One region of the Enterobacter cloacae complex sp. 394I7 genome, then DNA from elsewhere that is predicted to be linked to it. Evidence: predicted binding sites of a transcription regulator. Region 1 holds the regulator's gene; each other region holds the start of a gene.
What was found. Region 1 encodes LexA, which represses DNA repair genes until DNA is damaged. Its sites were predicted from a motif close to TNCTGTATGTACATACAGNA; they were not measured.

Region 1 (2,190 bases):
ACAGGCGGCCCGCCACACCTCGCGGAGCTGGCCGCTTTCGCGTGCGCCATACGCTTGCCCGGAATGGGCTTCAACGGCATAGGCAAAGCCATCCAGCGCATACGCGGTAAAGGTCAGCAGCGTCATCAGGACCGCATTAACCGCGACGATCTCCGGCCCAAGTCGCGCCCCGAAGACCGTCAGCGCGCCAAAGCAGAGCTGAAGCAGTAACGAGCGCAGCATAATGTCGCGGTTAAGCGCCAGCAGCGTGCGGATATTACCGCGCCACGCGGTTTTGAGCACCGTAAGCGAGATACCGCGCAGGGCCAGCACGCGCCAGACCATCCACAGGCCGATGAAAAAGGTACCGTATTCTGCAATTGCCGTCGCCAGCGCGGCGCCCTGCACGTTCATATGCAGACCCATCACCAGCCAGACATCAAGCACGATGTTGAGAAGATTACCTGCCACCAGCAGAATGACTGGCGCACGGGCATACTGCACGCCGAGTAACCAGCCAAGCAGGACCAGGTTCGCCAGTGATGCGGGCGCGCTGAGCCAGCGAATTTCAAGGAAGCGTCGCGCCTGCTCAAGTACCGCCTCGCTCCCGCCAACGACATGCAGCGCCAGATCAAACAGTGGCGTGCGCAACACCACGATCAGCGCACCCGCGCCCAGGGCAAGGATCAAGGGTTGTACCAGCGCACGCGCCAGACGCAACGGATCTTTTGCGCCATACGCCTGAGCCGTAAGCCCGGTGGTACTCATGCGCAAAAAGAGCAGCAGCATAAAAAGGAAGCTGGTTGCCGTCGCGCCGATCGCGACGCCGCCCAGATAAACGGGGGAATCCAGATGACCAATAACAGCCGTGTCTACCAGTCCCAGCAGAGGGACGGTGATATTGGAAAAAATCATTGGCAGTGCAAGACGCCACAATGCCTTATCTGATGTCGTCAGCAGTGACATGAAAAATACCGGCAGTGGAGATTGAATCAGGCTACGGCAGGTCCGTAGCCTGTTATGACATGATTACAGCCATTCACCGTTGCGGATAACCCCAACAGCCAGCCCTTCAATAGAGAAGTTATGTTCGCGGAGATCCACCACAATCGGGGAGAACTCGTTGTTTTCAGGCAGTAACTGGACGGTGTTACCCTGCTTTTTCAGACGCTTAACGGTAACTTCATCGTCAATACGCGCGACCACAACTTGCCCGTTGCGCACGTCCTGGGTTTTATGAACTGCGAGCAGATCGCCGTCCAGAATACCGATATCTTTCATCGACATGCCGCTGACGCGCAGCAGGAAATCTGCGCTCGGTTTAAACATGCCCGGGTCAACCTGGTAGTGACCTTCAATATGCTGTTGTGCCAGCAAAGGTTCACCTGCCGCGACACGGCCCACCAGCGGAATGCCTGTCTCTTCTTCCACCAGCAGACGGATGCCACGCGAAGCGCCCGATACAATCTCAATGACGCCTTTACGCGCCAGCGCTTTCAGGTGTTCTTCGGCAGCATTCGGAGAACGGAAACCCAGACGCTGAGCGATCTCCGCACGCGTGGGTGGCATACCCGTCTGGCCGATATGATCCCGGATGAGATCAAACACCTCTTGCTGCCTGGTCGTTAACGCTTTCATTCCGCCCCCTGGGTGTATATACAGTTATGCTGTGAGTATATACAGTCAAAGGCGATTTTGGAACCAAAAACTGCACAAAAAACCAGGGACTTAATTATTTCTCGAGGCTTATCGGAAATGTGACCAAAGCAGCGTGACCCAGGTGATGACCGCAGTGATAATCGCCAGCAATACGGCAGCAGACCCCATGTCTTTCGCCCGGCCGGAGAGCTCATGGAAATCAGAACCGATACGGTCCACCACGGCCTCAATAGCGCTATTGAGAATTTCCACTATCATCACCAACAGCACGGAGCCGATCAACAAAACGCGGGTAATCGCATCAACATCAAGGAAACAGGCGATAATCACCGCGATGATAGCGGCGACGCCCTCCTGGCGAAATGCGGCTTCATTGACCCACGCGGCACGGAAACCTTTCCATGAATAGCCGGCGGCTTTGATGATTCGGGTTAACCCAGTGGTATTATTGGCCATTAAAAGAACCTTTTAATTAAAATAGCGTCAGTAACAGTAGGCGCAGCGTGTTTCGCTGCTGCCTGAAGTATGACGGGTAACAACAGAAATTTTGCG
Region 2 (2,190 bases), on a different contig from region 1:
GAACATTCAGGTGATCCACGCCGGTCTGGAGTGTGGTCTGTTCAAGAAACCGTATCCGAACATGGACATGGTGTCTATCGGGCCAACCATTACCGGTCCGCACTCGCCGGATGAGCAGGTTCATATTGAAAGCGTGGGTCATTACTGGACTCTGCTGACTGAACTGCTGAAAGCGATCCCTGCTAAGTAATTCGCCGTATGATGCCCGGTAGCACGTTGCCTGCCGGGCTGACGAATCCGTCAGCTATAACCCCAATACCAGCTGCCGCTCCAGTTGCGGATCCAGCAGCGTCACGTGTAACCCCACCAGCCTCACTCCCCGCCCTGCCCGCCGCTCTTCCCAGGCTTTTCTCGCGGTGGCGATAAGATCGTCTTTATTCAGTCGCGGCCAGACATGCTCCTGCGTCGTCTGCTGGAAATCATTAAACTTCAGCTTAACGCCCTGACGGGCAATCAGCAGATCGGGTTTTACTTTCGCTAACCGCCGCTCCAGTTCGGGATAAAGTTGGTCAGTGATAATGACTTCACACTCGGACCAGTCATGGATGTCTTCCATCAGCGTGCGTTCAACCCCGACCGATTTACGCAGCCGCTCACTGCTCACGCTGCGCTCATCAATTCCCTGACTGCGCTCCCACAGCACGCGACCAAACTTACCGAAACGCTTAAGCAGCATGGCCAGATCGCTTCGCTGTACATCTTCACAGGTCCGTAATCCCATACTTTCCAGCTTTGCAGCAGACACTTTCCCCACGCCGGGGATTTTGCCGAGCGGCAGCGTTTTTAAAAACGCCGGAACCTCTTCCGGAGTGATGACGTACTGACCATCGGGTTTATTCAAATCAGACGCTATTTTGGCGAGAAATTTCACCGGTGCGACGCCCGCGGAAGCGGTCAGATTTAGCTCGTTGAAGATAGTCCGGCGGATCTCCTGCGCCATTAACGTTGCGGAGCCGTGGCAGTGCAGGCTGTCAGTGACATCCAGGTAGGCTTCGTCCAGCGACAGAGGTTCAATCAGCGAGGTATAGCGAGAGAAGATCTCGCGGATATGCAGGGAGGCTTCTTTGTAGGCTTCAAATCGGCCGGGCAACAGCGTGAGATGAGGGCACAGCTTTAGCGCCATGGCAGTTGGCATAGCGCTGCGCACGCCAAATTTGCGCGCAGGGTAGTTGGCGGTGCTGATCACACCGCGCTGGACACGGCTACCACCAATCGCAATAGGTATATCCCGCAGCGCCGGATTATCACGCATCTCCACTGCGGCAAAAAAGCAGTCCATATCGACATGGATTATTTTGCGCATAGTAAGCCCTCACTCATCACTGGATAAGTATACAGTAAAGAAATGAGAGTTGAGAAGTGTGTTTCCCCTCTCCTCCAGGAAGAGGGGAAACACCGGACTCACTACAGGATCCGCCGGGCCTCGCGCGCCATGCGTTTTTTACGGGCGTCGCAGGGTTCGGGGCAGTCGCACACTTTTTCCATCCCGAGCGCGGAGATACCACCACAGCTGCCCTGAATGCTTTTACGCTTTATGATCCAGCCCAGAGACATGCCGAGTACAACAAGCAAAAAAACCGCGAAAGTTGCCAGAAACGTCAGCATCATCACCCCCCGAAGTCATCCAGCAGGATGTTCTCATCTTCCACACCCAGGTCTTTTAGCATCTTAATGACTGCAGCGTTCATCACTGGCGGCCCACACATGTAAAATTCGCAATCCTCTGGCGCAGGATGCTGCTTGAGGTAGTTTTCATAAAGCACGTTGTGGATGAACCCCGTGTGGCCGGTCCAGTTATCTTCCGGTTGCGGATCGGAGAGGGCCACATGGAAGGTGAAGTTTGGGTTTTCACGCGCCAGTTGCTCAAACTCATCATCATAGAACATCTCTCGCAGCGAACGTGCCCCGTACCAGAAGCTGATTTTGCGCTTGCTTCCGAGGCGCTTGAGCTGGTCAAAAATGTGCGAACGCATCGGTGCCATGCCCGCGCCACCACCGATAAAGACCATTTCAGCCTCGGTCTCTTTAGCAAAGAACTCGCCAAACGGACCGGAGATGGTCACCTTATCTCCCGGTTTCAGGGACCAGATATACGACGACATGACGCCCGGGGGTGCATCAGGCACATTCGGCGGCGGCGTGGCGATACGCACGTTGAGCATAATGATGCCCTTCTCGTCCGGGTAGTTG
Region 3 (2,190 bases), on a different contig from region 1:
GCTCCCCAAAGGACCGGCTGCAGACAATCTGCTGTTTCGGCGGAGGCGCATCTTCAAGCGAAATACAGCTTTCTCCGTTGAGTTCCCGGACGGTTCTCTCCAGCACAACGTTGAAATTTTCCTGATAAATACAGGGTTCGCGCGCGCCAGCTGCAGTGCCGTAGTGATGCCCATCGTATTAAGCTTTTTTGAGATCCTGCGACCTACTCCCCAGATTTCTTCCACCGGCTGTAGTGAGAGCAGTTTCTCCGTTCGCTTTGGATTGCCTGAAGTCAGAGCAAGTACGCCACCAAACTTCCGCCATTCCTTAGATGCCCATTGTGCGCTTTTAGCCAGCGTTTTGGTCGGCCCCATCCCGACGCCGATTGTCAGCCCCGTACCGGAGCGCACGTGCTCGCGCAGCTGCCGGCCGAAGTCCTCATAATCGATGCAGCTGTCTATACCGCGGATATCCAGAAACATCTCGTCAATGCTGTACTGCTCCACGCGCGGTGCCAGCTCCTCGAGATGAGACATAACCCTGTTCGACAGCGATGCATAAAGCTCGTAATTGCTCGAGAACGTGATGACCGGCTCCGGGAATTGTGCCGTCCTCAGCTGGAACCAGGGGACGCCCATTTTAATACCCAGCCGTTTCGCTTCAGCACTACGCGCGATAACGCAGCCATCGTTGTTGCTGAGCACCACAACGGGCCTGTTACGCAGGTCCGGACGGAACACTTTTTCACAGCTCGCATAGAACGAATTCACATCAGCGAGCGCAAACATTAGTTAGTACCCCGCGTCTTATGTATGAATGCTATCACCACGCCGAATATCTGTAGTTCCTCCGGGTAGAGGGTGGGGTAGGCGGGATTCATCGGCAGCAGGGCGATTCGGGGTTTAAGCTGCAGGCGTTTAACGGTGAATTCACCATCTGTTTCTGCGATGACAATATCCCCCTGCATGGGTTTTTCGGCCTTGTCGACAATCATCAGGTCGCCGGAGTGCAGGCCCATATCTTTCATCGAATCGCCAATGGCACGGACAAAGTAGGTCGCGCTGGGGCGACGGATACAGTAGGCGTTCAGATCCAGTTCGTCTTCGGTGTAGTCCGCTGCCGGTGACGGAAAACCTGCCGGACAGCGCTCTGTGAAAAGTGGTGCGGTGAACAGTGCTGGCTCAGATGCGGGAGCGACAAAAAGGATCATGGCTTACCTCTTAAAATACCTGTTTTTATATACAGTATTATTTAAGATATTTTCCGTCCTGCAAGGAGAATTTTACCGGCTACTGTCAGGTCATTGTTCTGGCGGATAAAACAGGCTCAGAGTTATCCACAGAAACGGTGCATAACCCTGTGAGTGGATGCCGCGTATCTCAGCGTCTGCTAGGTCAGTGGCTCAATAAGTTTCCGGCCCTGGTTACCGGGATTGCCAACTGCCCGGCTGACGGGGTGCCATGTGAAATCTCCGGCGGAAAGACTGCCCTCACGGGCAATGTCTTCCGCCTCTTTACCGGTTGTCTTTTCGCTGAGCCATTTACGTGCGGCAGCCGGTGAGTACACGAGCGGTCGCCGATCGTGAATGTCCAGCAGTCCCTCATCCGCAGCTGCCGTGACGATCAGGAATCCTTCCTGGTCATTGCCGTTTACAAATGGTTGTTTCCCGATGGCTGCGAGCAGGAGTGGATTTCCGTCCTTACGGTAAATGAAAAACGGCTGTTTCACGCCGTTTTGCTGTTTCCACTCGAACCAGCCGTCGGCAAAGACAATGGCCCGTCCGTGCTCCCAGAGTGGCCTGAACATCCGGCTGCTGGCCGCAGTTTCACTTCTGGCGTTGATGAGAGCGGGCTTGTTCCACCACTCCGGGGCATAACCCCAGTGAACAGGATCAAGATGCAGCTGCGAGCGGCGTTCACTCAGCAGCAATACCCGGGTTCCGGGCGCGACGTTGTAGCGGCCGACGGGCTCCGGATCATACGGAATATCCCGTTCAGCTTCTTCTCCGAGAAAGGCCAGGTACTCCTCGCGTGAGTTGTACTGCGTAAACCGACCGCACATTGTGTTTCTCCGCTGTGGATCTCTAATCAGGGTTCACCTCAGTTCTGAACATAGGCCGTATTTCAGGTTCCTGCCATCGTGTGGCCGCCGTGCCGCTACTGTAGCCGGGACGCTGCGAATGCAAGGGTTCACTCTGTCGGTGTCCTCAC
Region 4 (2,190 bases), on a different contig from region 1:
CGCAGCTTTTCTGAGGCCCGTTCTGCGTACTGACAGACAGCCTGGCGCAGCGAATCGTATTCAGTGATCTTCTCGCCAAAACTGCGGCTGCAGACGATCTGTTGTTTAGTAGGCGGTGCTTCCTCAAGCGACATGCAGCTTTCCCCGTTCAGTTCGCGCACTGTTCGCTCGAGAACGACGGAGAAATTTTTCCGGATGAAGGCCGGGTTCGTCAGGGCCAGATCAAGCGCGGTCCTGATGCCAAGAACATTGAGCTTGCGTGCAATACGGTTTCCCACGCCCCAGATCTCTTCGACCGGCTGCAGTGAAAGCAGTTTCCGCGTTCGCTGAGGATTCCCCCGGGTCAGGGCGAGCACGCCACGAAACTGTTTCCACTCCTTTGAGGCCCACTGGGCTGATTTTGCCAGGGTTTTCGTCGGCCCGGCACCCACGCCGATGGTCAGACGGGTACAGTCATACACGTGCTGACGCAGCTGCCGGCCGAAGTCCTCCAGGTCCATGCAGTGCTCAACGTCGGTCAGGTCGAGGAACATCTCGTCAATCGAATACTGTTCCACCCTTGGGGCCAGCTCCTCCAGGCAGCTCATCACGCGCGCTGACATCGAGGCATAAAGTTCATAGTTGCTTGAGAACGCGTATATTTTTTCCGGGTACGTTTCGTTTTTCAACTGAAACCACGGCGTGCCCATTTTGATCCAGGGCTTTGCCTCGGCACTTCTTGCGATGACGCAGCCATCGTTATTACTGAGCACCACAACCGGCTTTCCTTTCAAATCAGGGCGGAAAACACGTTCGCAGCTGGCATAAAAGCTGTTCACATCGGCCAGGGCAAACATCAGTACATCTCCCTCGGGCGGTGGATGATGTGCGTGACGACGCCAAAGATATCCAGATCGTCCGGGTCGGGATAAATCGGCGACCAGGCGGCGTTCATTGGCTGCAGCGTCAGTCGTGGCGTCAGCAGAAGCCGTTTAACCGTAAACTCCCCCTGCACACTGGCCACAACAATATCGCCGTGCCGGGGCTTCTCTGCACTGTCCACAACCAGCAGATCGCCATTGTAAAGGCTGCCGTCGGACATGCTGTCACCGCTGGCACGGAGATAGTAAGTCGCGCTCGGGTGCCGTATGCAGTAATCATGGAGATCCAGGTCGGACTCGACATAGTCAGCGGCAGGGCTCGGAAAACCGCAGCTGGCCAGGTCTGCAAACAACGGATGGGCCTTTGGCGGGAGTGCTTTCCCGGTGCTGAAAAGCTGCAGTTTTATCTTTCCTCCTGACGTCTAAATATACTGGATATGCATACAGTATATTTAACAGCGTGAGGATAATCCAGATCACCTGCTTCATGAACAGGGTGAGTAACCTAAGTTACTCAAAATGCTATTTAATATCATTATGGGACATTTAAATTACTCATAATGAGAAATAGGGCTTTTATTTTGCCATTTTGCTCTTATAATATGTATCAAATTGAGTTTAATTGACGGAGCATAATGATGAATTTTTACTGCGATGATGGTTCAACTAATGTTAAGCTGGCATGGTTTGAAGGAAACGAGCTGCAGACCCGGGTTTCAGCTAACTCCTTCCGGCATGGCTGGAAAGTGGCGGAATTCAGTGCCGCAACGTTCAACTATCAGGTGGGCACGCTGAAATACACCTGGGACAGCGTCAGCCGGGATGCCATCCCGACAACAAACGTGGAATACCAGTACGGTGATCTCAACCTGCTGGCCGTGCATCATGCCCTGCTGAACAGCGGACTTGAGCCGCAGCCGGTGAGCCTGACCGTGACGCTGCCCCTGAGCGAGTATTATGACGGGGACTGCCAGCGGAACGAGGAGAACATCCGACGCAAACGAGAAAACCTGATGCGTGAGCTGGTTCTGAATAAGGGCAGGGCATTTACCGTAACGGACGTGAAGGTGATGCCTGAATCACTGCCGGCGGCGTTCTCCCGTCTCGCGGAGCTGAAGCCCGGACCCGCTGAGACCACCCTGATTATCGATCTCGGCGGAACCACGCTCGATGCCGGCGTGATTGTCGGACAGTTTGATGATATCAGTGCGGTACACGGCAATCCGTCTGTCGGCGTGTCACAGGTCACCCGCGCAGCTGCAGGCGCGCTGCGGGCTGCAGACAGCGAAACCAGCGCGCTTATTGCTGACACGGTCATCCGCAACCGCAA

Region 2: dinB (DNA polymerase IV) is a predicted target of LexA. The motif match lies at 1,321-1,340, and genes of this name have one in related genera.
Region 3: umuD (translesion error-prone DNA polymerase V autoproteolytic subunit) is a predicted target of LexA. The motif match lies at 1,208-1,227, and genes of this name have one in related genera.
Region 4: umuD (translesion error-prone DNA polymerase V autoproteolytic subunit) is a predicted target of LexA. The motif match lies at 1,290-1,309, and genes of this name have one in related genera.

Annotation. Positions count from the first base shown of each region.
Region 1 is NZ_JBXWCR010000009.1:67,528-69,717, forward strand. Features, by position in the region: gene dinF (MATE family efflux transporter DinF) at 1-945, opposite strand, end outside; gene lexA (transcriptional repressor LexA) at 1,009-1,617, opposite strand; gene AC2FAP_RS21310 (diacylglycerol kinase) at 1,726-2,094, opposite strand.
Region 2 is NZ_JBXWCR010000004.1:29,076-31,265, reverse strand. Features, by position in the region: gene pepD (cytosol nonspecific dipeptidase) at 1-190, shown strand, start outside; gene dinB (DNA polymerase IV) at 245-1,303, opposite strand; gene nqrM ((Na+)-NQR maturation NqrM) at 1,405-1,608, opposite strand; gene nqrF (NADH:ubiquinone reductase (Na(+)-transporting) subunit F) at 1,608-2,190, opposite strand, start outside.
Region 3 is NZ_JBXWCR010000010.1:94,152-96,341, reverse strand. Features, by position in the region: partial or broken gene AC2FAP_RS21995 (Y-family DNA polymerase) at 1-768, opposite strand, end outside; gene umuD (translesion error-prone DNA polymerase V autoproteolytic subunit) at 768-1,190, opposite strand; gene AC2FAP_RS21985 (SOS response-associated peptidase family protein) at 1,370-2,041, opposite strand.
Region 4 is NZ_JBXWCR010000012.1:22,440-24,629, reverse strand. Features, by position in the region: gene AC2FAP_RS22660 (Y-family DNA polymerase) at 1-836, opposite strand, end outside; gene umuD (translesion error-prone DNA polymerase V autoproteolytic subunit) at 836-1,267, opposite strand; gene parM (plasmid segregation protein ParM domain-containing protein) at 1,499-2,190, shown strand, end outside.